3 regions of the Paenibacillus sp. GCM10028914 genome follow, and region 2 is predicted to be linked to each of the others. Evidence: predicted binding sites of a transcription regulator. Region 2 holds the regulator's gene; each other region holds the start of a gene.
What was found. Region 2 encodes LexA, which represses DNA repair genes until DNA is damaged. Its sites were predicted from a motif close to CGAACATATGTTCG; they were not measured.
Positions count from the first base shown of each region.

Region 1: the regulator LexA is predicted to act here: its motif matches at 2,559-2,572, upstream of recA (recombinase RecA).
Region 3: the regulator LexA is predicted to act here: its motif matches at 5,198-5,211, upstream of ACFQV5_RS22565 (DNA polymerase IV).

Region 1 is NZ_JBHTFO010000012.1:276,944-285,412, reverse strand. Features, by position in the region: gene ACFQV5_RS11535 (YajQ family cyclic di-GMP-binding protein) at 1-204, shown strand, start outside; gene pgsA (CDP-diacylglycerol--glycerol-3-phosphate 3-phosphatidyltransferase) at 442-1,029, shown strand; gene ACFQV5_RS11525 (competence/damage-inducible protein A) at 1,146-2,408, shown strand; gene recA (recombinase RecA) at 2,644-3,705, shown strand; gene ACFQV5_RS11515 (regulatory protein RecX) at 3,823-4,566, shown strand; gene rny (ribonuclease Y) at 4,920-6,461, shown strand; gene ACFQV5_RS11505 (TIGR00282 family metallophosphoesterase) at 6,556-7,350, shown strand; gene ACFQV5_RS11500 (stage V sporulation protein S) at 7,483-7,743, shown strand; gene ACFQV5_RS11495 (dipeptidase) at 7,828-8,469, shown strand, end outside.
Region 2 is NZ_JBHTFO010000015.1:108,135-116,603, forward strand. Features, by position in the region: gene ACFQV5_RS13990 (MerR family transcriptional regulator) at 1-32, shown strand, start outside; gene glnA (type I glutamate--ammonia ligase) at 59-1,387, shown strand; gene ACFQV5_RS14000 (hypothetical protein) at 1,582-1,794, opposite strand; gene ACFQV5_RS14005 (hypothetical protein) at 2,020-2,586, opposite strand; gene lexA (transcriptional repressor LexA) at 2,776-3,402, opposite strand; gene ACFQV5_RS14015 (LysM peptidoglycan-binding domain-containing protein) at 3,584-3,952, shown strand; gene ACFQV5_RS14020 (DUF896 domain-containing protein) at 4,109-4,309, shown strand; gene ACFQV5_RS14025 (hypothetical protein) at 4,377-4,901, shown strand; gene ACFQV5_RS14030 (HAD family hydrolase) at 4,959-5,750, shown strand; gene ACFQV5_RS14035 (FixH family protein) at 5,952-6,356, shown strand; gene ACFQV5_RS14040 (hypothetical protein) at 6,410-6,925, shown strand; gene ACFQV5_RS14045 (acireductone dioxygenase) at 7,010-7,546, opposite strand; gene metH (methionine synthase) at 7,725-8,469, shown strand, end outside.
Region 3 is NZ_JBHTFO010000018.1:457,144-465,612, reverse strand. Features, by position in the region: gene ACFQV5_RS22585 (ArsR/SmtB family transcription factor) at 1-860, shown strand, start outside; gene ahpF (alkyl hydroperoxide reductase subunit F) at 1,159-2,688, opposite strand; gene ahpC (alkyl hydroperoxide reductase subunit C) at 2,702-3,265, opposite strand; gene ACFQV5_RS22570 (Gfo/Idh/MocA family protein) at 3,891-4,973, shown strand; gene ACFQV5_RS22565 (DNA polymerase IV) at 5,304-6,557, shown strand; gene ACFQV5_RS22560 (YhjD family protein) at 6,554-7,048, shown strand; gene ACFQV5_RS22555 (NCS2 family permease) at 7,174-8,469, opposite strand, start outside.

The sequences.
Region 1 (8,469 bases), on a different contig from region 2:
CTCTCACTTAAACAAGGTATCGATCAGGAGAACTCGAAGAAAATTAACATCTTGATTCGTGATTCGAAGCTCAAGGTGAAGAGTCAAATTCAAGGAGATCAGATTCGGGTTTCTGGTAAGAGTAAGAATGATCTTCAAGCAGTTATGCAGTTGTTACGCAAAGCTGACCTGCCGCTGGATCTGCAGTTCACCAATTTGAAATAGGCTCCTGGCCTCCCTTCGAATACGAGGAGGAGGTCTTTCTCTTTTGACAGGGAACCAGCCTTAATATTATACTGAAAATCGATATATCAAGTGAGCGGATATATTTTTCTGTATGGACTACTATCCGCATATAGACCCTTTAGGTACATAAGATTTACAACTCTTCAGTTTGGAGAACAGACTGATTCTTGGTCTGACTCGAGTGACAAGACAACCCCAATAAAGGGAGGCTGCTTCATGAATTTACCAAATCGCATAACGCTGGCCCGAATTTGCCTGATCCCCGTTATGATGATTTTTTTGCTTGTAGATTTCAACTTTTATCCAGAGCCGATCGTATGGAATGGTTTTACATTACCATATAATCAACTTATCGCTGCGGTAATTTTTATTGTGGCAGCCAGCACGGATGGAATAGATGGTTATCTCGCGCGAAAGAATAACATGGTGACTAATCTTGGCAAACTTTTAGATCCCCTGGCAGATAAACTACTTGTGGCTGCTGTACTCATCTCACTGGTGGAAATGGGGAAAGTAGAATCATGGATTGTTGTAGTGATTATAAGCCGCGAGTTTGCTGTTACTGGACTGCGTCAGATTGCTCTGCTTGATGGAGCAGTTGTAGCAGCTGGAAACTCAGGGAAATTGAAGACTGTAATTCAAATCGTAGCAATTGTAGCGTTACTGATCAATAATTTTCCATTCGTATTCTTTGGAATTCCGTTTGATCAAATTGCGATCTGGGCAGCTGCATTGATAACGATATACTCCGGCGCTGAATATTTTGTGAAAAATAAACACCTTCTCAGGGGTGCTGGAGCTTAATGGCAATAGGAGAAATCCTATTGCTTTTTTCTTCCATCTTCATGGCGCTTGCTTTATGCTGTGATTTATTGCTTATTAAATAAATATATCGAGATATATTCTAGGAGGTTCGGTGGATGAAAGCAGAGATCATTGCAGTCGGAACGGAGCTATTGCTCGGTCAAATCGTAAACACAAACGCCCAGTATTTGTCAAAACAATTAGCGGGCATGGGTATTGATGTATATTATCAAACCGTCGTCGGCGATAATATAGAGCGCATTAAGGAAACACTTAAGATCTCCAGTGCCCGTGCCGATATTATTATTCTGACTGGCGGTCTTGGGCCGACACAGGATGATATTACAAAAGATGCTTTGGCTGAGTTTATTGGTACATCTCTTCATATCGACCGGATGGCTATGGACAATATTGACCGATTCTTTATGGACCGTGGTAAGGGAATGACAGAGAATAATAAGCGTCAGGCATTATCAATCGATGGGGGCACACCTCTGGCGAACGAGACGGGACTGGCTGTTGGGAATGCTATATCTCATGAAGGCACTTATTATATTGTACTTCCAGGTCCGCCGAGAGAACTGATGCCGATGTTCGAAAATCAGGCAAAGCCCTGGTTAATGCAGCATGTACTCACCGATGAGCTGCCGCTCTACTCCAAAATGCTTAAATTTGCGGGGATCGGTGAGTCTGCGCTGGATGACCGACTTAGTCATTTGATCAGTGCTCAGAGCGATCCAACGATCGCACTGTACGCCAAGGAAGGTGAAGTGACGGTTCGCATTTCTACCAAAGCTTCTAGCGAAGGAGAGGCGATGGAGAGACTGAACAAGCTTGAAGAACAGATCAAAGCGATTGTTCCAGAGCATATGTATGCTAACGAAGACGTTCCTATTGAAAAAGTAATTGTCGATATAATGGCTGATCATGGCTGGACGGTTAGTGCCGCGGAAAGTTGCACGGGTGGTCTCGTGATGGAGAATATTACTTCAATTCCAGGAAGTGCGACGATGCTTCTTGGAGGTATTGTTTGTTATACGAATCAGATCAAGCATAAATTGATAAATGTGCCGCAGCATCTTTTAGAGGGAGACGATGCTCCAGGCGCTGTTTCCACAGAGGTTGCAGAGGTTCTGGCTGAGCAAATTCGAATGGTGACAGATAGTGACTTCGGGCTGTCAGTGACCGGTGTGGCTGGTCCGGGGTATGCGGAACGTAAACCGGTAGGTTTGGTGTATATTGGTTTGTCTGAGCGTGGCAAAAAGACAGAAGTTCATGAGCTCCATCTCAAGGGTGATAGAGAAATGGTGCGGATTCGTGCGACGAAGGCATTGTTATACCGTTTATGGCTGAGACTGACGGCAACAAAATATCAGTAAAAAATTAACAATAGGATTGAAATGCAAATTATTGTTAAGTATAATCGGTATACGGAAGAACCGTGGCATATCAAATGATGTGGCCGCGGTTTTTGCTGTTTATGGAGAAACTGCGGTTAAACCCGGGGAGGGAGCGCCCAGTAAAAAAAACGAATGTATGTTCGAAAAAATGCTTGGCAAACTTATAAAAACAAGGTATTATAAATTTATCAACAATTGAAGGGTTGTGGAAGAATTGTCAGATCGTCGTGCTGCGCTGGATATGGCGCTTCGTCAGATAGAGAAACAGTTCGGTAAAGGTTCGATTATGAAGTTGGGTGAATCAACCCATATGCAAGTGGAAATCGTGCCAAGCGGATCGTTGGCATTGGATATAGCATTAGGAACAGGCGGTCTGCCTAAAGGCCGGATCATTGAAGTTTATGGACCTGAGTCTTCCGGTAAAACTACGGTGGCACTCCATGCTGTTGCTGAAGTTCAAAGAGTGGGTGGACAGGCTGCATTTATTGATGCTGAGCATGCCTTGGATCCAGCTTATGCGAGTAAACTAGGTGTTAACATTGATGAGCTTCTGCTGTCTCAGCCAGATACGGGAGAACAGGCTCTCGAAATCGCAGAAGCACTGGTACGTAGTGGAGCAGTTGATATTATTGTTATTGACTCGGTAGCAGCGCTTGTTCCAAAAGCGGAGATCGAAGGGGATATGGGAGACTCTCACGTGGGTCTGCAAGCTCGTTTGATGTCCCAAGCTCTTCGTAAGCTTTCTGGGGCGATCAGCAAATCGAAGACGATTGCTATCTTTATCAACCAGCTTCGTGAAAAGGTCGGTGTCATGTTTGGTAACCCAGAAACGACTCCAGGTGGTCGTGCGCTGAAGTTCTATTCTACAGTTCGTTTGGATGTTCGTCGTATTGAGAGCATTAAGATGGGTAATGATGTAGTGGGTAACCGTACACGTGTTAAAGTTGTTAAGAACAAGGTGGCACCTCCGTTTAAGCAAGCAGAGATCGATATTATGTACGGAGAAGGCATTTCGAAAGAAGGCAGCCTGATTGATATCGGTACAGAACTTGATATCGTAGATAAGAGCGGTGCATGGTATTCCTTTACAGGTGAACGTTTGGGACAAGGTCGTGAGAATGCGAAGCAATTTTTGAAAGAGCATCCGGAGATTGCTGATGTAATTGAGCAAAAAATCCGTGAAGCTAGTAATCTGTCTACCAATGTACCTGAGCTTAGTGATGCTGATAAGGTGAAGGAAGAGCAAGAAGAGCAAGAGTTGTTTAAAGCAGAATAGATTACCGTATATACTTACGGTGTTTTGTAAGACCGTTTGGTGGCTATTTAACACCAAGCGGTCTTCTTTACAATATTGAGATACTTATATATCGGGGATATATTGCAAGGAGGAACGATGGAAACCGAAAACGAAACATATTTATTATCACAGGAAGAGGAACAAAATGGTGTTTCTCATTTCCCGGATGATGAGGATTTGATCATTACCTCTGTAGAGATGATGCGGAAACCCAAGCATCGTTATCTTATTAGGTTTGGACCATATAGCTTAACCGTTCATGAGGACGTTATGATTAAATACAGGATGATGAAAGGAAGTATATTTCGAAAGGACGAGCTGGAGAGCATTGTTGTCGCTGATGAACGCCAACAGGCCTATGTGGAAGCTTTACGGTTTTTGGAACGAAAGCCTCGTACAGCGAAAGAAATCGCTCAGCGTCTTAGCCAAAAGGGGATGACTGCTGATGGGATTGAGAAGACGATAATTCGACTTCAGCAAGAACGCTTAGTTGATGATGAATTATATGCTAAACAGTGGGCCGAGCAGCGAATCACAAGGCAGAAGAAAGGCCGAATGTGGGTTAAACAGGAACTCCGACAAAAAGGAATTGAGAATGAGCTAATTGCAGAGGCCCTGAGTGAAGTTAGCGAAGAAGATGAATTTAATAGCGCATATACGATAGGTAAGAAGAAATGGCAGCAGGTCAAAGGAGATGCTCTAGAACGAAAGCGAAAGACGGGAGCTTTCTTAATGCGCCGAGGATTTACCGGTGAAAAGGTTCGTAAAGTGATTAATAGATTGATTGCAGAGGATCGGGATGCCGAAGATTCTCTCGAAGAGCTGGAAGCGTTTGAGTAAGAGTAAGCCTTAAATGTTAAATTTTGGTTTAATAGAGTCGATTTTGGATGAACATGGTCATTAACCAGCGCTTTCCCTTGACAATATCTTTTTATAAATACTAAAATGAAATTGAATCTTTATCATTTATAGGTGCCTTTTTCCTTCCAAAAAGTTACTTTTGTGAAAGATTCGCTAATTCATAGTGAAATGTAATCTGCCGGTTTCGGCGGGCTATGCGTATGTTAGACCGGTACGCAGTGTGGACGGCAGAATAAGCTGCCAAAATTTTATGTATGAATGAAGCTAGAGTGACATGACAATTGAACATTTCCCAAGGAATGCCTTGGAGGAACCAACGAGGAGGTGAACAGATGGAAACCGGAATCTGGATCATAGTCGTTCTCTTCGTTGCCGCTATATTCTTTGGGTTCGGTTATTTTATTCGCAAAAACCTTGCAGAAGCTAAAATTTCTAGTGCAGAAACTGCTGCTATTCAGATCGTGGAGAACGCGAAGAAAGAAGCAGAAGCACTGAAGAAAGAAACGGTTCTCGAAGCGAAGGACGAAGTCCATAGAATTCGAGCCGAAGCTGATAAAGACACTCGCGAACGTCGGAATGAAATTCAACGACAAGAACGCAGATTGTTGCAAAAGGAAGAATCGCTGGATAAAAAATTGGAATCTTTGGAACGTAAAGAAGAACAAGTGGCGAACAAAGAGAAACGAATTGAAGAAACCCAGCAACAGATTGATGTGATTTACAAGAACCAGGTTTCAGAGTTGGAGCGCATTTCCAACCTGACTATGGAAGATGCGAGAAGCATCATTTTAAGTAATGTAGAACAAGAAGTTCGCCATGAAACCGCACAAATGATTAAAGAACTTGAACAGCAGGCGAAGGAAGAGGCAGATAAGAAATCTCGTGAGATTATCACTCTTGCCATCCAGCGTTGTGCAGCTGATCACGTTGCGGAAACGACGGTCTCCGTCGTTACACTGCCGAACGAAGAAATGAAGGGCCGGATTATTGGCCGAGAAGGACGTAACATCCGTGCACTTGAAACCCTTACAGGGATTGACCTCATTATCGATGATACTCCTGAAGCAGTTATACTGTCAGGCTTCGATCCAATTCGCCGTGAAATTGCTCGTACTGCTTTAGAGAAATTGGTGGCAGATGGTCGGATTCATCCGGCTCGTATCGAAGAGATGGTTGAGAAGTCCCGCAAGGAAGTGGACGAGCGGATTCGCGAGTATGGTGAACAGGCAACTTTCGAGGTTGGTGTTCATGGCTTGCATCCGGATTTGATCAAAATCCTGGGCCGTCTGAAGTTCCGTACAAGTTATGGACAAAATGTGCTTAAACACTCTATGGAAGTAGCTTATTTAACGGGGCTGATGGCTGGAGAGCTCGGCGAAGATATCACATTGGCGAAACGTGCCGGGCTGTTGCATGACATCGGTAAAGCGCTGGATCACGAAGTGGAAGGTTCGCACGTTGAAATCGGCGTGGAGCTGGCGAAGAAGTATAAAGAACATCCGGTGGTCATTAACAGCATCGCTTCGCACCATGGTGATTGTGAGGCAACTTCAGTCATTGCTATGCTTGTTGGTGCGGCTGACGCATTGTCCGCTGCTAGACCTGGAGCTCGCAGAGAGACACTGGAGACTTACATTAAACGTCTTGAGAAGCTGGAAGCGATCACTGAATCCTTTGAAGGTGTTGAGAAATCATATGCTATCCAAGCAGGACGCGAAGTCCGCGTGATGGTACAACCTGATAAGATCGATGATGCTGAAGCATTCCGCTTGGCGCGTGACATTACCAAAACCATTGAGAATGAACTGGACTATCCTGGTCATATCAAAGTCACGGTCATCCGTGAAACAAGAGCGGTTGATTACGCGAAATAATGTTCCAGATAAAAAGTGGCCGCTTCTTGGCCACTTTTTATCTTTGTACGTAAAGCAATTTCATAATTTGTTAACGATAGAGGAGTGGGTTGGCATCAACGTTTTATTCATAGGCGATATAGTCGGAAGCACAGGCAGAAAGGCTCTTAAAGCATCATTACCGGAACTGAAGTCTAAGTATAACCCGCATATTATAATAGCTAACGGAGAGAATGCAGCATCTGGACGTGGGATCACATCCGCGATCGCTAATGAGTTCTTCAATTGGGGTATTCACGGTATAACAATGGGTAACCATACATGGGATAATCGTGATATCTTTGAGTTTATTGATCATGAACCCCGCATGGTACGACCAGCTAATTATCCGCCAGGTACGCCAGGGCTAGGATCTACTGTTATTAAAGCGAACGGAAAGGAACTGGCTATTGTCAATTTAATGGGGCGGACTTTTTTACCTGCGATCGATTGTCCTTTTAGAGCAGCAGATGAAATTGTAGACGAGCTTCGAAAGAAGCATAAGCATATTTTGGTTGATTTTCACGCAGAGGCTACATCTGAAAAGATTGCTATGGGATGGCATTTGGATGGACGTGCCTCAATCGTTGTAGGTACTCATACACATGTACAGAGTAACGATGATACAATTCTGCCGAATGGAACAGCTTATTTGACGGATACGGGGATGGTTGGCTCTAAAGAAGGGGTGCTCGGTATGCAGCGTGAAGCCGTTCTTTACAAGTTCAAGACACAGCTGCCGGCCCGGTTCCAAGTTGATGAAGGCAAGTGGCACTTCCATGCAGTTTACGTGCAGCTGGACGATACGACCGGCAAAGCGAAAAAAATCGAAAAAATACGTCTCTACGAAGATGAGTGGCGGATGGATTAAAAATGCGCGAAGCGGTTTAAGAGATAATATGGAGCGTTTTGGAAAAAAGAAGGAATTAATTTCTCGCTCATGAATAACATCTAATAAACGGAAGCAAACCATCACTCAACATTCCCAGGGGAGGTACTTACCATGGAAGTATTAAAAGTTTCAGCAAAATCCAATCCAAACTCAGTTGCAGGTGCGCTAGCAGGCGTTCTCCGTGAACGTGGCGGAGCTGAGCTGCAAGCAATTGGAGCCGGAGCACTGAACCAAGCTGTTAAGGCAGTAGCTATAGCTCGGGGATTTGTTGCACCAAGCGGGGTTGATTTAATCTGTGTCCCTGCTTTTACGGATATTGTGATTGATGGCGAAGACCGGACAGCGATAAAGTTAATCGTAGAACCTAGATAACGATGGAATGTTGAGGGTTAGCCTGTTTACCGATCTAAGTAAACAGGCTTTTTGCTGTGGAAATGCTGAGAGGGGATGGCTAGAATGAAGGTTGTAGATTTTCATTGTGATGCTTTAAGTAAGCTGTGGGAAAATCCGAAGGTTTCCTTTGCCAATAGTCCCGAATTGGATGTAACATTACAGACGATGCAAGAAGGTGATGTAGCACTACAAGTGTTTGCTATATTTTTGTCTGAACGTTATGGCCGTGCTTCGTTTGAGCGTGTGATGGCCCAAATCGAAATATTCCGGAATCAATTAATACAGTCAGGACATTTGAGTTGGCTCAAGTGGCGCGAACAGGTTAATGAAGTGAAAAGTGCTGGGAAACGATGGGGTCTGCTATCTCTTGAAGGGGTGGACGGGCTGGAAGGCAATTTATTTTATGTTCGGCTTTGCTACGAGCTGGGTGTAAGGTTTATGGGGCTGACTTGGAATCACGCGAACTGGGCTGCTGATGGTATTATGGAGAAACGTGGGGGTGGACTAACGGACAAGGGCCGTGAGATGATAAGGTTATGTAATGAACTCGGCATTCTATTGGACGTATCTCATTTGTCTATTGCTGGATTTTGGGAGCTAGCCGAACTTGTTTCTAAACCTGTTATCGCTTCTCACTCGAATGTATTTGAGGTATGTCCTCACCCGCGGAACTTGAAGGATGAACAAATTCGTGCGATTATTGCT
Region 2 (8,469 bases):
AAGGAGAGTTGTCCCGCTTTTTTAATAAATAAACAGATGTTGTAAGGGAGAGGATAGAGTGAGTTATTCGAAAGATGATATTCTGCGTATTGCTAAAGAAGAGAACGTTAGGTTTATCCGTTTGCAGTTCACGGATTTGCTAGGAACAATTAAGAACGTTGAAATTCCGGTTAGCCAGCTTCCTAAGGCTCTGGATAACAAAATGATGTTTGATGGCTCTTCTATCGAAGGTTATGTGCGAATCGAAGAATCGGATATGTACCTTTATCCGGACCTTGATACATGGGTCATTTTCCCTTGGGTTTCTGAAGATCGTGTTGCTCGTCTGATCTGTGATATCTATATGCCGGACGGAAGACCATTTGAGGGTGATCCTCGTTACATTTTAAAAAGAAGTCTGAAAGAAGCAGAAGAAATGGGTTTCACTTCCATGAACGTTGGTCCAGAACCGGAATTCTTCTTGTTCAAAACCGATGAGAAAGGCAACCCTACGATGGAACTTAATGACCAAGGTGGATACTTTGACCTTGCTCCTACAGATCTTGGTGAGAACTGCCGCCGTGATATCGTGCTTACACTGGAAGAGATGGGATTTGAAATTGAAGCTTCCCACCATGAAGTAGCTCCAGGACAACACGAGATTGATTTCAAATATGCGAATGCTGTTAAAGCAGCTGATCAGATTCAAACGTTTAAGCTTGTTGTCAAAACGATTGCTCGTCAGCATGGTCTGATTGCAACATTTATGCCTAAACCACTCTTTGGTGTAGCTGGTTCCGGTATGCACTGCAACATGTCCCTCTTTAATGGTAAGGAGAACATGTTTGTGGATGAAAGCGATGAGTTAGGACTTAGTGAAACAGCTCGTTACTTCATGGCTGGTGAGCTGAAACATGCTCGTGCTTTTGCGGCAATCACTAATCCGACAGTTAACTCCTACAAGCGTCTTGTACCAGGTTACGAAGCTCCTTGTTATGTCGCTTGGTCTGCGAGTAACCGTAGCCCGATGATCCGTATTCCGGCTTCCCGCGGTCTTAGTACTCGTGTAGAGCTACGTAACCCGGATCCATCAGCTAACCCTTACCTTGCTTTGGCTGTTATGCTTAAAGCGGGACTTGACGGCATCAAGCGTAAACTTCCTTTGCCTGCGCCAATTGACCGTAACATCTATGTGATGTCGGAAGAGGAGCGGATCGAAGAAGGTATTCCAAGTTTGCCAGCTGACTTGAAGGAAGCTCTTAACGAGTTGATCCGTAGTGAAGTGATCTGCGAAGCTCTGGGAGACCATGCACTCGCACACTTCTACGAATTGAAAGAAATTGAATGGGATATGTACCGCACCCAAGTTCATCAGTGGGAACGCGATCAATACATGACTTTGTACTAATAGATGAAACCCTTGACGCTCTAAGCGTTGAGGGTTTTTCTTTTTGGGGGCACTGTGAGAAGAGGAGTTACTTTGAGGACTTTGCCTCCATATTGCTCCGAAGTTTGTGTGGGACTTATATTTATCAAGCAATAAGTCGGTGTGTATTGCACAAGCGACAGAAGGAAAGCGAGAAGACGTGAAGACCCTGTCAGTTATATTCTGACAGGGTCTTTTTTACGTTCAAATTTGATCAATCGGCTAACATGTTTTATTTCATCCAACGGCACCCAGACAGGACCATACACACTACGCATCGTTACACGGTCTGTACATGCATCAGGTATGCCTTGCATTATGTCTCCATTATTAAGGCGTATCGTCACGATCTGTTTTTTCTGTATTGCTGTTTTTATTTCTTTCAGCATAATCTCCCCTCCATGTCATAAGCACTATATACAGTTTATCAAAAGTAGGAAATATTTACTACAGAATTATATGTGTCTGTAAATATTACTTACCCATCAAACTTCAACTGAATACAATAAGGCAATTATTCTAATTTCAGTGAGATCATGATGAAGAGTGCGCAATACGGATTGACAAGATCAAAGTTCGTCTGGGTAATATTACATAGTTCGTATTGAGTTTATTTATTTCCTTATGCTCTTAATCTGTTCTTTAAATAAATCAACGGTTGTTGGTGTGATTTTTGATTGGAATGTGACAATCCCGTTGTAATCTGAAGCTTTATAATGAACATTATTGTTTTGATCAATGGTATATTTGCCTTGGTAGACCCCTGTGATTACAAATGCTTCCTCTTTATATACGGGACCCTCATATTTATCTAAGAATAATATAAAATGATCCCCCGTTGAGGATGGGTCTGTATGATAGTATTTTACTTCAAAAAGTTTGATTTCTTGATCCATATACTTAGTGTCTCCATTAATAACATCCATGATTGTTGCATTCGTCAAAATAAAATCAGCCCCTCCATACGAGACTTCTTCCGTTTTCGCTGTGAGTTTGACTTCTACAACGAGTGAAGAATCATTGGCTAAATCTTCAAGGTTATTATAAACATCACTTAGCTCCAATAATTCATAATTCATTACTGGACTATCCGAATTTGAGACTTCTTTTTGCTCAAACGAGCAGCCAAACAAAATGATACTTAATATAGCGCACATAAATATACTTGTAATGTTCTTCATTTAAAGCAAACTCCTTTCATGTAGCCCTAATCCAATTACGACTGTTAACTTTAAAAAAGTAATTACCTTTATAGACGCGGGAGTTAAAGGAAAGTTGCTCCTTATGTAAGGAAACACACAAAAAGGCTGCTGCTTGTACTAAGACAAGACAGCAGCCTTTTCAATTCCTTGCAAAGATAATCATCGAACTTAGTGAATATCTCTAAAAACACCAACAACTTTACCAAGAATGGTGACGTGATTTAAGCGAAGTGGCTCGTAAATCGGGTTCTCTGGTTGAAGACGAATATGGTCTTTCTCTTTATAAAAAGTTTTCACAGTAGCTTCATCTTCTTCAGTCATAGCAACAACGATGTCTCCGTTGTCGGCAGTTTGTTGTTGGCGGACAATGACATAATCACCATTATGTATGCCAGCTTCAACCATACTGTCGCCTACTACGGTTAACATGAATACTTTATTGTCTCCAACAAAATGCTGAGGCAATGGGAAGTAGTCTTCGATGTTCTCTGTTGCTGTAATTGGAACACCGGCAGTTACCTTACCAACGACAGGTACTCTGGAGATGGTGTGTGTAAAGTAATTGCTAGTCTCCGATTCTTCTTGACCAAGTAGCTCAATGGCTCTCGGTTTCGTAGGGTCACGTCGGATTAAGCCTTTCTTCTCTAAACGGTCAAGATGACCATGTACTGTTGAACTGGAAGCTAGTCCAACAGCTTCACCGATTTCTCGTACGGAAGGCGGATAGCCCTTACTCCGAACTTCGTTGCGGATAAATTCCAAAATCGCCTGCTGGCGGCTGGATATCTTCGACATTCCGTATCAACCCCATTTAGTAACGTTTGGGAAAATTATATCATAGAACTACCGTTCGTACAAACATAAGTTCTAAAATAAAAAAATATTAAGAACAACCGTTCGTAAAACTATTGAAACAAACAAGTGTTCGTGTTATATTGAATTCATAAGAGAACACTTGTTTGGGAGATGATGATAAATGATGAGATACACTACATATCGCAGTATTTACGAGGGGCAGTTTCAAGAAGAAGGACATAAAGAGAACACGCTATGGGAACGTACAGTGGAATGGATGAAGACACGAGTTGGTAAGATGATGCTCGTAATTTTAATTTTTGTTTCTGGCTGGACGGGGGCATTCTCAGTTTTTGCTGGCGGATTGGAGAAGCCTATAGCTGAGAAGAATGTAATTGTACAACCAGGTGACTCACTCTGGAGTATCGCAGCAACATACAAACCAGAAAAGATGGACACAAGGGCATACATAAGCTCTATTAGTGAGGCGAATGGACTGAAAGGACCCGAAATTCAAGCAGGAGATGTACTTTCCTTACCTCTTTGGTAACCGCACATTTTTTTGAACCCGAATTTATAATCTATGAGAAAAATGATACAATAATAGAAGAGCGCGCATGTACGAGCTTGATAAGGAGAAGATTCCTTGACAAGCTCTTTTTCACATGTCAAAGTTAAAACTGAATTATTTATTGGAGGCGAAAGAATGGATATCGATGCTTTGGTAGAACGTATTAACGTTCTAGCTAGAAAAAACAAAAATGAAGGGTTGACAGAGGAGGAACAGAAAGAGCGTTCTGAGCTTCGTCAAATCTATCTTAATAATTTCCGGAAAAACTTCCGTCAGCAGTTGGATACAATCGAATGGGTTGATGAAGAGAAGGATCGTGCTGGTCTTAAACATTAATCTATCACCGACTGTCTGCTTGTGAAATATTTTCAATATATGACCAATAGAGAAGAGGAGGAGACTCATGTCTCGATCTTGGGAAAGAAAAGTCAGCAAGAATATGTCTCAACTAAACAAGCAACGTAAGAAGCAAGGGCAAGCAATGGTGGGTACTACCTCGACAGTAACCAACGATGGTGATGTATTTAAAGGTCGTAAATATGTGTTGCCTATCGTTCTAGTGGCATTGGCAGCTTTATATGCACTGCTTGGTATCGCTACTGTTGAAGCTGGAGCTGGTAGTCAGACGTTGAACTGGGTCGGCGTAAGCTTGTACTTGTTACTTGCTTTAATGATTTTCTTACGGAAACCGTATTTAAAAGTAGGACGCAGTACAGTTTCGACCTTCAAGTTTAACCGTGAGCGTAAATTGACTGCATCCGAAATTTCTAAAATCAAGGTTTTGCAAGGTTCTGTAGTCATCGAGACTAAAGGTCGTGGTGGAAACTGGGTGTTCTCTCGTCTAATTAATCGTTATGATACAAAAGCGATGGGGGAAAGACTTGAGCAATTTGCGAAAGTTAATAATATTCCAGTAGAACACCAATAGAACACCAATAGAAGGATTGTTTGTTCAATAGCGGAGAGTAGAGGGAGATGGAGAGAGATGTCGGTAACTGCGGTAATGTTTGATTTGGATGATACGTTATTATGGGATGAAAGAAGTGTAGAGGAAGCTTTTGAAGCAACTTGTCAGGTTGCTGCGAAGAGCACTGGGATTGATGCTGGTGCTCTCTTAACTGCGGTTCGTAATGAAGCAAGAACATTGTATGAATCTTATGACACTTTTGCGTTTACCAAAATGATCGGCATTAATCCATATGAAGGCTTGTGGGCAAATTTCTCCGCCGGTGATCAACCGGAATTCCGTCGTCTGGAGGAACTCGCTCCTGTTTACAGAACTGAATCCTGGCGTAGAGGCTTGAAATCTCTCGGGGTAGACAACGATGAGCTAGCTGCTGAACTCGCAGAACGATTCGCTGCAGAACGCAGAAAACGTCCTTATGTCTATGATGAGACTTTTGATGTTTTAAAACAGCTACAAGGTAATGTGAAGCTTCTGCTTCTTACTAATGGTAGTCCCGACCTTCAACAAGAGAAGCTAGATGGGGTTCCTGATCTGGCTCCTTACTTTGATCACATTGTAATCTCGGGGAACTTTGGTAAAGGCAAACCGGATCCTTCCATCTTTACACATGCGCTTGGGTTGCTTGGAATTGAACCGAAGAATGCTGTAATGGTTGGAGATAAACTGACTACAGACATAAAAGGCGGCAACGCTGCTGGATTGACAACCGTTTGGATTAACCGTACGGACCGTCCTAAGGATCCAGAGATTGTACCTTCTTTTGAAATACAGAGTTTGACCGAGCTTCACGATATTTTATCCTCTTTATAATTTTTGAAGGACTAAAAGCGATTCTCTCTTTGATGAGAGAATCGTTTTTTTTATAACATTTCTCTGTGATAAACGTCACACAATTGTAAGCAAAGGAGCATATTAGTTCATTAAAACAGTTGTATAATGATGGAAGAAATTATCGACAGCATTAGAGTGAAATGAAAAATACATACGACTCAAAAGTAGGTGTATAACTTGATGAAGAAAAAGTACGCTCTGATTTCGGTTATGATTCTAATGGCAATCGCCTTAGCTGCTTGTAACAATAGTAAAGCAGAACAAAATGATGAGCTAGTCATGGTTGATCCAATTATAGTAGATCTGAGTTTGAATGCTGAAACGGTGGCTGTTGGAGAAAAAGTGCTTATTCAAGTGAAAGTCACTCAGTCTGGGGAGCCAGTTGAGGATGCGAGTGACGTTGAGTTTGAAATTGTACGCGAAGGAGGAGGCATGAAAGTGAAGGTTCCTATTCAACATGTTCAGGACGGAAACTATGAGTTGGAAAAATCGTTTAATGAACCGGGGACATACCGAATTACATCACATGTAACTGCACGAGGACAGCACTCCATGCCATTAAAAGAGTTAACAGTGACTGAATAATTCAGTCTTATCTTTGGGTAGCTGGTGCATCTGAGAAAGTGAGTGTTTCAATTTTGAAAATTAAGAAAAGTTATTCTTATGCTCTTTTAATCTTACTTATAGGTGTTGGAATCTATTTGGCATTCACTGTGTATGTAAATTTGGGTCCTCGTAACGCTCATTATTTGACCGTAAAAACAACACCACTTGTCCAAGAGAAAATCGGAAATTTGGCACTGAATCAGAGCATCAATGGCTTGAAGCCTGCCCCAACCGCAGACAAAAATAATTCTCTTTTTGAATACTACACTTGGGAGTACGGAACAAAAATCGCAACAAACTTTAACGATGATAAAATAATTCGTATTATTGTTTATGAGAATAGTTCGTTTGCAACTTCAAAAGGAATTCAAGTTGGGGATTCCAAAGAAAAAGTCATTCGTGCGTATGGAAATAATTTTTACACAAGAGTTGAACAAGGGGCCGATATCATCGGCTTTGTTGACAAGAATTTAAACCAAACAATTGAGTTTTGGCTATCGAACGATAATGTTTATTCTATTCGATTAGACAAAGGCTCAATGGATTGACCGCTCTTAATCTAAAAACAGCAGCCAGGGCTCCCATCGAGAGCTCAGGCTGCTGTTTTACATAATGAATATAGATATAAAAGCTTATTGGAATCCAGGGTCAGCTACTGGTTCAGCAACCCAACCATTCTCTTCGATAAAGAGACGTACAGCAATAATTTGGCGATTCTCCATTAATGTGAAGAAGTGAGGTGTGTTTTCAGGTACCGAGATTACATCACCAGGTTCAAGTTCAACATTAAAGTATCCTAAATCGTCCGCACCTTTAATAATGAAGATGCCTTTACCGCCGACAATCGCCCGGATTTCATCTTCTGTATGAGTGTGAACTTCTTCAAATTTCTTCAAAAGATCTTCTAGATTAGGAGTTGACTCAGATAGAGTGATGACATCCCAAATTTTATATCCACGGCGGGAAGCCAGATCACGGATTTCTTCATCATAAATATCGAGAATGCGTTTTTTGTCCTCATCGTTCAGGGCGAAATTGGACTGAAGTTCTTCAGGTAACTTTTCGATGTTCCAGTGCTCATAAATAACTTGTTGGTTGTTCAGGAAATTCCGAACATTATCGACTCCGGTGATCCGTTCGTTCGTATTACGAATAACGATTTCTGCCATATTCTATCCCTCTTTCTCCACTTGGATTAATAAGTATTATATCGTTGCTGTTCTTATTTGTCACCAGAAAATTATCATATAATGCTGAAACATCGCATCTTTCCTAAGATTTCGTTCTTTTCTATTGAAATAGATTCTGTTACACTAAGATTTAACGTTTTGCCGGGAGGGGTATACATTGAGCAAGCCTAGCTTACAGGAAGTACTTAAAGAACGAATATTAATTCTTGATGGTGCTATGGGTACCATGATCCAGCAGGAGGACCTCTCAGCAGAGGATTTTGGTGGAGACGAATTGGACGGCTGCAATGAAATGTTAGTGCTAAAGCGCCCTGATATTATACAATCCATTCATGAACAATATTTAGCGGCAGGCGCAGATCTTATTGAAACCAATACTTTTGGCGCAACCTTGGTTGTACTTGCCGAATACGATATACCAGAACTTGCTCGTGAAATTAATCTGGAAGCGGCTCGTCTAGCTCGTGCTGCTGTAGATAAATACTCAACACCAGAGAAACCTCGTTATGTCGTAGGAGCGATGGGGCCGACAACGAAAACGCTGTCTGTTACCGGTGGAGTTACGTTTCAAGAGTTAATTGATAGTTATGAGGAACAAGCTGTAGCTTTAATTGAAGGTGGCGTTGATACTCTACTGCTCGAAACATCCCAAGATACACTTAATGTAAAAGCGGGTACGATCGGTATACGACAAGCCTATGAAAAAACGGGAGTTAAGCTTCCGATCATGATTTCGGGAACGATCGAACCTATGGGAACCACTTTGGCTGGACAGAACATAGAAGCATTTTACATATCATTAGAACATATAGAACCTATATCTATCGGTTTGAACTGTGCAACAGGTCCAGAGTTTATGAGAGATCATATTCGGTCATTATCGGACATGTCTTCAGCTGCAA
Region 3 (8,469 bases), on a different contig from region 2:
CTCGAATTCGAATGATCGAAATGCTGAGTAAGGAAAGCCTCAACATCAGAGAAATGGCTCAAAGACTAGAGATGTCCTCTGCCATTGTGACTAAACATGTCCAGCAGCTTGAAGAAGCTGGAATCATTCATACAGAGATGACAGCAGGCAAGCGTGGAATGCAGAAACAATGTACACTTCGTCTGGATACCACGACATTAATTTTCAAAACCTCTGGAACACCGGCAGAGCCTACTCAGGATCTGCATTCATATTCCGTGTCTATTCCTGTCGGACAGTACACAGAATACCAAGTGAAGCCTACATGCGGATTGGCCTCGGAGACCAAGCTGATCGGAATGCGAGATGACCCGCGATACTTCGCCGAACCCGAGCATGTGAAGGCCCAGCATATTTGGTTCGCCAGCGGGTATGTAGAGTACCGGATTCCGAATTACCTGACAGGTAGAAGTAACATCAACAGTCTTCGTATATCCCTTGAGATCGGTTCGGAGGCTCCCGGCTATGCGGAGGATTGGGCATCAGACATCTCGTTCCTGGTAAACGACACTCTCGTTTGCGTGTGGACTTCCCCTGGTGATTTTGGAAGCATACGCGGCAAACTCACTCCCGCTTGGTGGGAGCCAGGCAGCACTCAACATGGTCTGCTCAAGACACTGCTCATCACTTCTTCGGGTACGTATATGGACGGAGTACTGCTGTCTGATGTGTGCATCCAGGATATTCCGATCCAGCCAGCCGAAGAACTCCGGTTCCGTATCAGTTCCCCGGAAGATGCAAGAAATGCCGGCGGGGTTAGTCTGTTCGGCAGATGTTTTGGAAACTATGAGCAGGACATCCAGGTGAAAGTTAGTTATTAAGAGGAATAGCATTGAACGTGGAAGCACGAACATCCCGCGGACAGGGAATCTACTATTTGTGACAATCAACGCTTTCACGCTGTATACTTGGACTCAGATTCCGTTATTCACTAACAATATACCTAGATCCACTCATTTTATAGCAAATAACAGATTCTCTGTCCGCCAACACTCTCAAAGTGACTACAACACACAAATAGCGGAACGTTAGTCCGCAAAATACTAGTTTCGTCTCAAAGACATAACAAACAGCCCTCACTTTATAAAAAGTGAGGGCTGTTACTCATAATAATATTAATTAATTGCGGATCAGATAATCGAAAGCACCTAGAGCTGCTGTAGCACCAGATCCCATAGAAATGATGATCTGTTTATAAGCACTATTCGTACAGTCTCCGGCAGCGAACACACCAGGTACCGTTGTAGCGCCGTGGCTATCTACAATGATTTCACCCATGCGAGTACGCTCAAGTGTACCTTCTAACCAGTCGGTGTTTGGTACAAGACCGATCTGTACAAATACACCTTGCAGTTCAACATGGTGAGTTTCTCCTGATTCACGATCGATATAGGAGATACCATCAACCTTGTCTGTTCCGGTAATTTCTTTGGTTTGTGCATTTTTAATGACCGTAACATTCGGCAGGCTGTAAAGACGATCTTGAAGTACAGCATCTGCTTTAAGTTCTGGTGCGAATTCAAGTACGGTTACACGGTTTACAATACCTGCAAGATCAATCGCTGCCTCAACGCCGGAGTTACCGCCGCCAATAACCGCAACATCTTTACCTGCAAACAGAGGACCGTCACAGTGAGGGCAGTAAGCTACCCCTTTGTTCTTGAATTCAGCTTCACCAGGAACGCCAACATTTCTCCAGCGAGCACCTGTAGAAATGATTACGGTCTTACTCTTAAGAACCGCACCATTCTCAAGCTCAACTTCGATGAGATCTTTCTTCTCCAGACGTGTAGCACGCTGCAGCTTCATCACATCGATGTTGTATTCTTTAACTTGTTCTTCAATTGCCGCTACGAGTTTAGGACCTTCAGTGTATTTCACACTGATGAAGTTCTCAATACCCATCGTATCATTTACCTGACCGCCAAAGCGTTCAGCAACAATACCTGTACGAATCCCTTTACGTGCTGCGTAAATCGCTGCACTTGCACCTGATGGGCCTCCGCCAACAACAAGCACATCAAATGGATCTTTATTGTCAAACTCTGAAGCGTCAGGAGCAGAACCAAGCTTAGCAAGAATTTCTTCAATCGTCATACGACCACTTTCGAAAAACTCACCATTGAGGTAAACGCTAGGTACAGACATGATCTCCTTGCTTTCTACCTCTTCTTTAAATGCAGCACCATCAATCATCGTATGAGAAATACCAGGATTGAGGACGCTCATCAGGTTGAGCGCTTGTACAACATCAGGGCAGTTATGACAGCTCAGGCTGATATAAGTTTCAAACTTATATTCGCCGCGAATGCCCTTGATCTGATCAATAACGCTTTGCTCCACTTTCGGAGCTCGTCCGCTAACTTGTAGCAGAGCGAGCACCAAGGAAGTAAATTCGTGTCCCAAAGGAGTTCCCGCAAAGATTACACCCGTGTCTTCACCTACACGATTGACACTAAAACTTGGTGTTCTAGACAATTGTGTTTTTTCCAACGTGATCCGCGAAGACATGCTAGCAATTTCCTCTACGAGAGCAAGCATTTCGACGGATGCATCATCCTCGCCTGCACTAACTTTGAGTACAATATCGCCTTCCAACATCTGAAGGTATTGTTCTAGTTGGTTTTTAATATCTTGATCTAGTGCCATTTATATTACCACCTTAAATTTTGCCTACAAGATCTAAGCTTGGTTTCAATGTTTCTGCACCTTCAGACCATTTCGCTGGGCAAACTTCACCTGGATGATTACGTACATATTGTGCTGCTTTAATTTTGTTTACAAGAGCACTTGCATCACGGCCAATACCGCCAGCATTGATCTCAACTGTTTGGATGATACCGTCTGGATCGATGATGAAAGTACCACGATCTGCAAGACCGTCTTCTTCGATCAATACGTCAAAGTTACGAGAAATTGTATGTGAAGGGTCACCGATCATGATGTATTTTACTTTACCGATTGCTTCAGAGCTTGCATGCCATGCTTTATGTGTGAAATGAGTGTCCGTGGAAACGGAGTATACTTCAACACCCAGTTCTTTCAAAGTTTCATATTGGTTTTGAAGATCTTCAAGTTCAGTTGGGCATACGAATGTGAAGTCAGCTGGGTAGAAGCAAACTACGCTCCATTTACCTTTGAAGTTTTCTTCTGTGATATCGAGAAATTTACCGTCTTGAAATGCAGACGCTTTAAATGGTAGTACTTCTGTTCCGATTAGTGACATGATTATATCTCCTTTTAATTGTAATTTAGTTTATTAAGCATGTTCAAACTCTGGAATAACATGTGCTGAACATACTTTGTAATTATTATAATTAACCAAATCATGAGATCTGTCAAGCTTTTTTATAATAATTCTAAACTAAGAACGATTATAATTCACCTAACTCATCATTCATTATGCTGCTAACTGAATCAAAATATTCATTTCTGAAAGCGAATGTTGTCTGCTACGAATCTTCGAAACCTCTATATATGTACTTCTTTTAAAAATGGGTCAGACTAACTCTCCTAGACTCTCTCCTTTCTCTAAGAATATTTGTTCAATAATCGCATTTTGGCTACTTCATTATTTTATCAAAATTAACTATATCGTGCAGCCTCCAACATTGTAAAATTGGTTACAAAATTCAAAGCGCTAACGGATAACACTCTTCCTCTGTATTAAAACTAGTGAGTCTATCATTCCTTTACTTACAGTTCATCAAAATATTAATTAGGATCAATAAAATGCTTGTACTCCTCAACCCTAATCCAATATGCTATACTCGGGGCAAGCAATATGAAAGCTCAAGTTAAAGGCTCATGTAATCACTGCATCATCAATCCACTACTTTGGAGGAAAACCGATGGACAAAATTACAATTGCCGTGATTGGCTGCGGCACGATTGCGAACAGTGCTCATATCCCTGCCTATATGGCTAATGCAGAGGCTGAGATTAAATACTTCTGCGATATCGTGAGGGATCGGGCCGATGCCGCCGTAACCAAATACGAGTGTGGCCAAGCCATTGAGGATTACCAGCAGATTCTGAATGATCCTGAGGTTGATGCCGTATCGATCTGTACGCCGAATGACGTCCATGCTTCGATCGCCATCGATTGTTTGCGAGCAGGGAAGCATGTATTATGTGAAAAGCCGGCAGCCCGCACCTATACCGAAGCGCTGGAAATGCAGAAGGTTCAGCACGAAACGGGCAAAACACTTAATATCGGGGTAGTCAACCGATATAATGAAAGCGTAAACAGAATCAGAAAGATGATCCAAAACGGCGATCTCGGCGAATTGTATCACGTATATGCGAGCTTCCGCGCTCATCGCTCGATTCCGGGTCTGGGCGGCGCCTTCACGACCAAAGCTATCGCCGGCGGCGGTGCGCTGATTGATTGGGGCGTTCACTTTCTCGATGTCGTAATGTACTGTACCGGCGATCCAAAACCAAAGACCGTTTCCGGTCAGGCTTACTGCAAGCTGGGTAAAGATATGGAGAACTACACCTTCCTCAACATGTGGGCAGGTCCACCGAAATATGACGGCACATACGATGTCGACGATTTTGTCACAGCTCTCGTTCGCACCGAAGGTCCAACCATTTCATTAAACGGCGCATGGGCACAAAATATCGGTGCCGAAGAGATGTACATCGACTTCCTCGGGGATAAAGGCGGTATACGACTGAAGTATGGTGCAGACTTCACTTTCTACACCACGGATGACGGCGCGTTGATCGAAACAACACCAAAATTTAATCTCGGTAACATGTTCCAGAATGAAATCGACGGTTTCATTCGATGCATTCAGACCGGGGAGAAACAGCCTTCGCATATCGATACAGTCATCCTCTCCTCCCAGATCATTCAAGCGATTTACGACTCGTCCGACCAAGGTGAAGAGGTTTCTCTGCAAAAGGTTGTTCAAAACAGCCACTAATCTATCGTTTGACATACACAAGAAAAGCTGCCCCGCAGTCCGTAAGGACGTGGGGCAGCTTTTTTGCATGGAATCATGATTTTTTGTTTTAACAATGAAACGTCTTACTCCAAAGGGAGCTGCAATAAATTCCCTTTAAATTACAATTTCATCTTATTCCTTCTCCTACGTCCACTTTTATTTCTCCCTCCGCCCACCACAAACTGTATTTACCACTTGCATATAGAACATGTGTTCGGTATATAATAAATGAAGAATGCATGAAGAAACTTTCTTATGAATCGGTGTTACAACGTCTTTATTTACAGTATTTTAATGGAGGGGTAACCCATGTCGAGACATATTTTTTTAATCGACGGACAGTCTTTTTACGCTTCAGTAGAGAAGGCAGCTCATCCGGAATATCGCGATAAGCCCGTTGCTGTAGGAGACCCTGCAAGGCTCAACGGTATCGTGCTTGCGGCATGCCCCATTGCAAAATCCCGCGGCGTAACGACAGCGTCAAGAGTCGGAGAAGCTTTGGCTAAATGCCCGGATCTGATTGTCATCCGTCCTAGAATGCAGACCTATATTCAAGTATCCTTATTAATCACACAAATCTTTGAATCCTATACTGATCTCGTGGAGCCTTATAGTGTGGATGAGCAGTTCCTCGACGTGACAGGCTCAATCGCTTATTTTGGCTCTCCTTATGAAATAGCCAAGAGAATTCAGAACCATGTGCTGTTATCCACAGGTGTCTGGACACGGGTCGGCATCGGCCCCACTAAAGTTCTCGCCAAGATGGCCACCGATAACTATGCCAAGAAGATGTCTGAAGGCATATTCGAGCTTTCTTTTGACAAGCTAGAGTCCACGCTCTGGACACTTCCTGTACATCATATGTTCATGGTAGCCTCCGCAATGACCCGCCATTTTACCCGAATGGGCCTAAACTATATCGGTGATATTGCACGCATGGAATTCGCTGAGTTTAAACAACGGATGCGCCGGGAAATGGGAAAACAAAGCGACATCCAAGCAGCGTATTATTGGCAGACTGCACGTGGGATCGATCCTAGCCCCGTCGTATCCGGCATACGGCATCAATTAAAATCAATCAGTCATGGCAAAGCGCTCCGCTGGAGCCTGTACCGCAGGCTTCAAGATATCGAAGTCGTTCTGCTCGAGCTTGTCGTTGAGGTGTGTCAGCGTACTAGACGCCACCGTTATTTGGGTTCTGTTGTTTCCGTGTCCGCCGCAGAGACGGATGGCGAACGAACCTCTTGGTTCAGCAGACAGATGACGCTCCCTGAGCCAACGGCGCTCACCCATGAAGTAGCTGCTGCTGCACGCAAGCTGTTCATCGACCACTGGAGCGGGTTGCCTGTCAGCAACCTAAGCATCTCCTTGTCGCAACTGACGGACGATAGCGTTATCCAGCTCACCCTCTTTGATGACCGATCCCTTGCATTTCGCAAAGAGCGGGTTATTGATGAGATCAAGAACCGGTACGGGAGCAGCGCTATTATGCGGGCTTCTTCTTTGAAAGCAGCCGGTGTAGCACGGGAAAGAGCTGAACAAATTGGAGGGCATTATAAATGAGCAAGCTTGATGGTAACGAACGCTGGAAATCCAAGATGTTGTTAACAGAACATGTCGAACAGTATGAGCAGCAGCATACTTCCCCTGGGAGTAAGATCATCACGTCCGAAGAACGTACCATGATCCGTGATTATATCTTGTTGCCGCATATGGAGAAAATGGTTCAAAAGAGTATTGTCGACGCCGAATACTCCACCAATATTCTGAAGCGCCTATACATCCTCGCCAGCCAGAAGATCCTCGAACAGATTATGCAGGATATGTACAGAATAAGGCGTGAGCTTAAACAGCGGAATATCAAGATTTTGACCGAAGAGCAATCAGACCTGGTCATCTATCATCGTTATTATTGTCGGGGATATGAAGAACGATTCGGCATGACTCGTGATGTGATGCGAGCAGAGATCAGCGTGCAGTTGACCAAGTACATGTCGGAATTAGCGAGGTTGCTGAAAGAATACTCCAAGGAAAAGAATCAACCCAAAAACTAAATAGCCTTCTTCATCATCAGAATGAGTCTGACCAGCGTTAAAACAAAAAAGCCAGAGAGCCTCACCTGTTATGACAGGGAGAACTCTCCGGCTTTTTCCGTTCCAAGCTTAAACGTTCCAAACAATCAATGAGGAACAAAAGCTAGCTGCAATATAAACAAGACAGCAAAAACATACATTAGTGGATGCACATCGCGGAATTTACCTTTAACCACTTTCATTAATGGATAAGAGATAAAGCCAAGGGCAATCCCTGTCGAAATACTAGATGTAAGCGGCATGGTCAAAATAACAAGAAATGCCGGGAACGCTTCATCGAAATCGTCCCAACGAATGCTTTTGACATTACCGAGCATCAAGCATCCCACCACAATAAGGGATGGTGCCGTAATCGCAGACAACCCGGACACAGCACCAACGAGCGGACTGAAAAAGGCCGCTATCGCGAACAATACCGCCACTACAACCGCAGTGAGTCCTGTTCGTCCACCTGCACCCACACCGGCGGCAGATTCAACGTACGCGGTTGTAGGACTTGTACCCACCATAGAACCGGCAACTGTTGCAATAGAATCCGAGAGCATAGCACGCTCCGAACGAGGCAGCTTGTTGTCCTTCATCAGACCCGCCTGCTCTGCAACACCGACGACTGTACCCGTCGTATCAAACAAGGTGACTAGCAGGAAAGAGAACACGACAGCATACAAGCTGTGTGAAATAACATCGCCGGCTGCCTCAATCGGATTCCAGACCAAGATTCCTTCCGGAAGTGTAGGTACAGAGACAACCCCTTCTGAGAAGGAGAGCATACCAGCGAAATAAGCTATAATACCGGTAATAATCATCCCGATAAACAGCGCGCCTTTTACATTACGAGCTAAGAGGATTAAGGTTACCGTAAGGCCCACCAGCGCTAAGACCACTTTAGGCTGATGTAGATCGCCCAGAGCTACGAGATTATCCGGGTGTGCCGCTACGATTCCGCTCATCCGCAAGCCGAGAAATGCAATGAACAATCCGATCCCGGCAGTAATCGCGTGCTTCAAGTTCTTCGGAATCATTTCAATCAACCGACTCCGCAGCGTCGTCATGGACAACAACAGGAATAGAATACCTGCAATGAACACAGCTGAGAAAGCCTCAACATAGGACAAGTTCCCATGCCCTTGAACAACCGAATATGTAAAGTAGGCGTTAAGCCCCATACCCGGTGCAACAGCGATCGGATAACGAGCTACCAGTCCCATCAGCAAAGTACCGACGACCGCAGCGATGACGGTTGCCGTAAAGCTCTGCTCAAACGGAACACCTGCGTCAGACAAGATCAACGGGTTTACGACCATGATGTATGCCATGGTGAAGAATGTAGTTGCTCCAGCAATGAATTCGGTCTTGACCGAGGTCCCATTGGCTTTTAAATC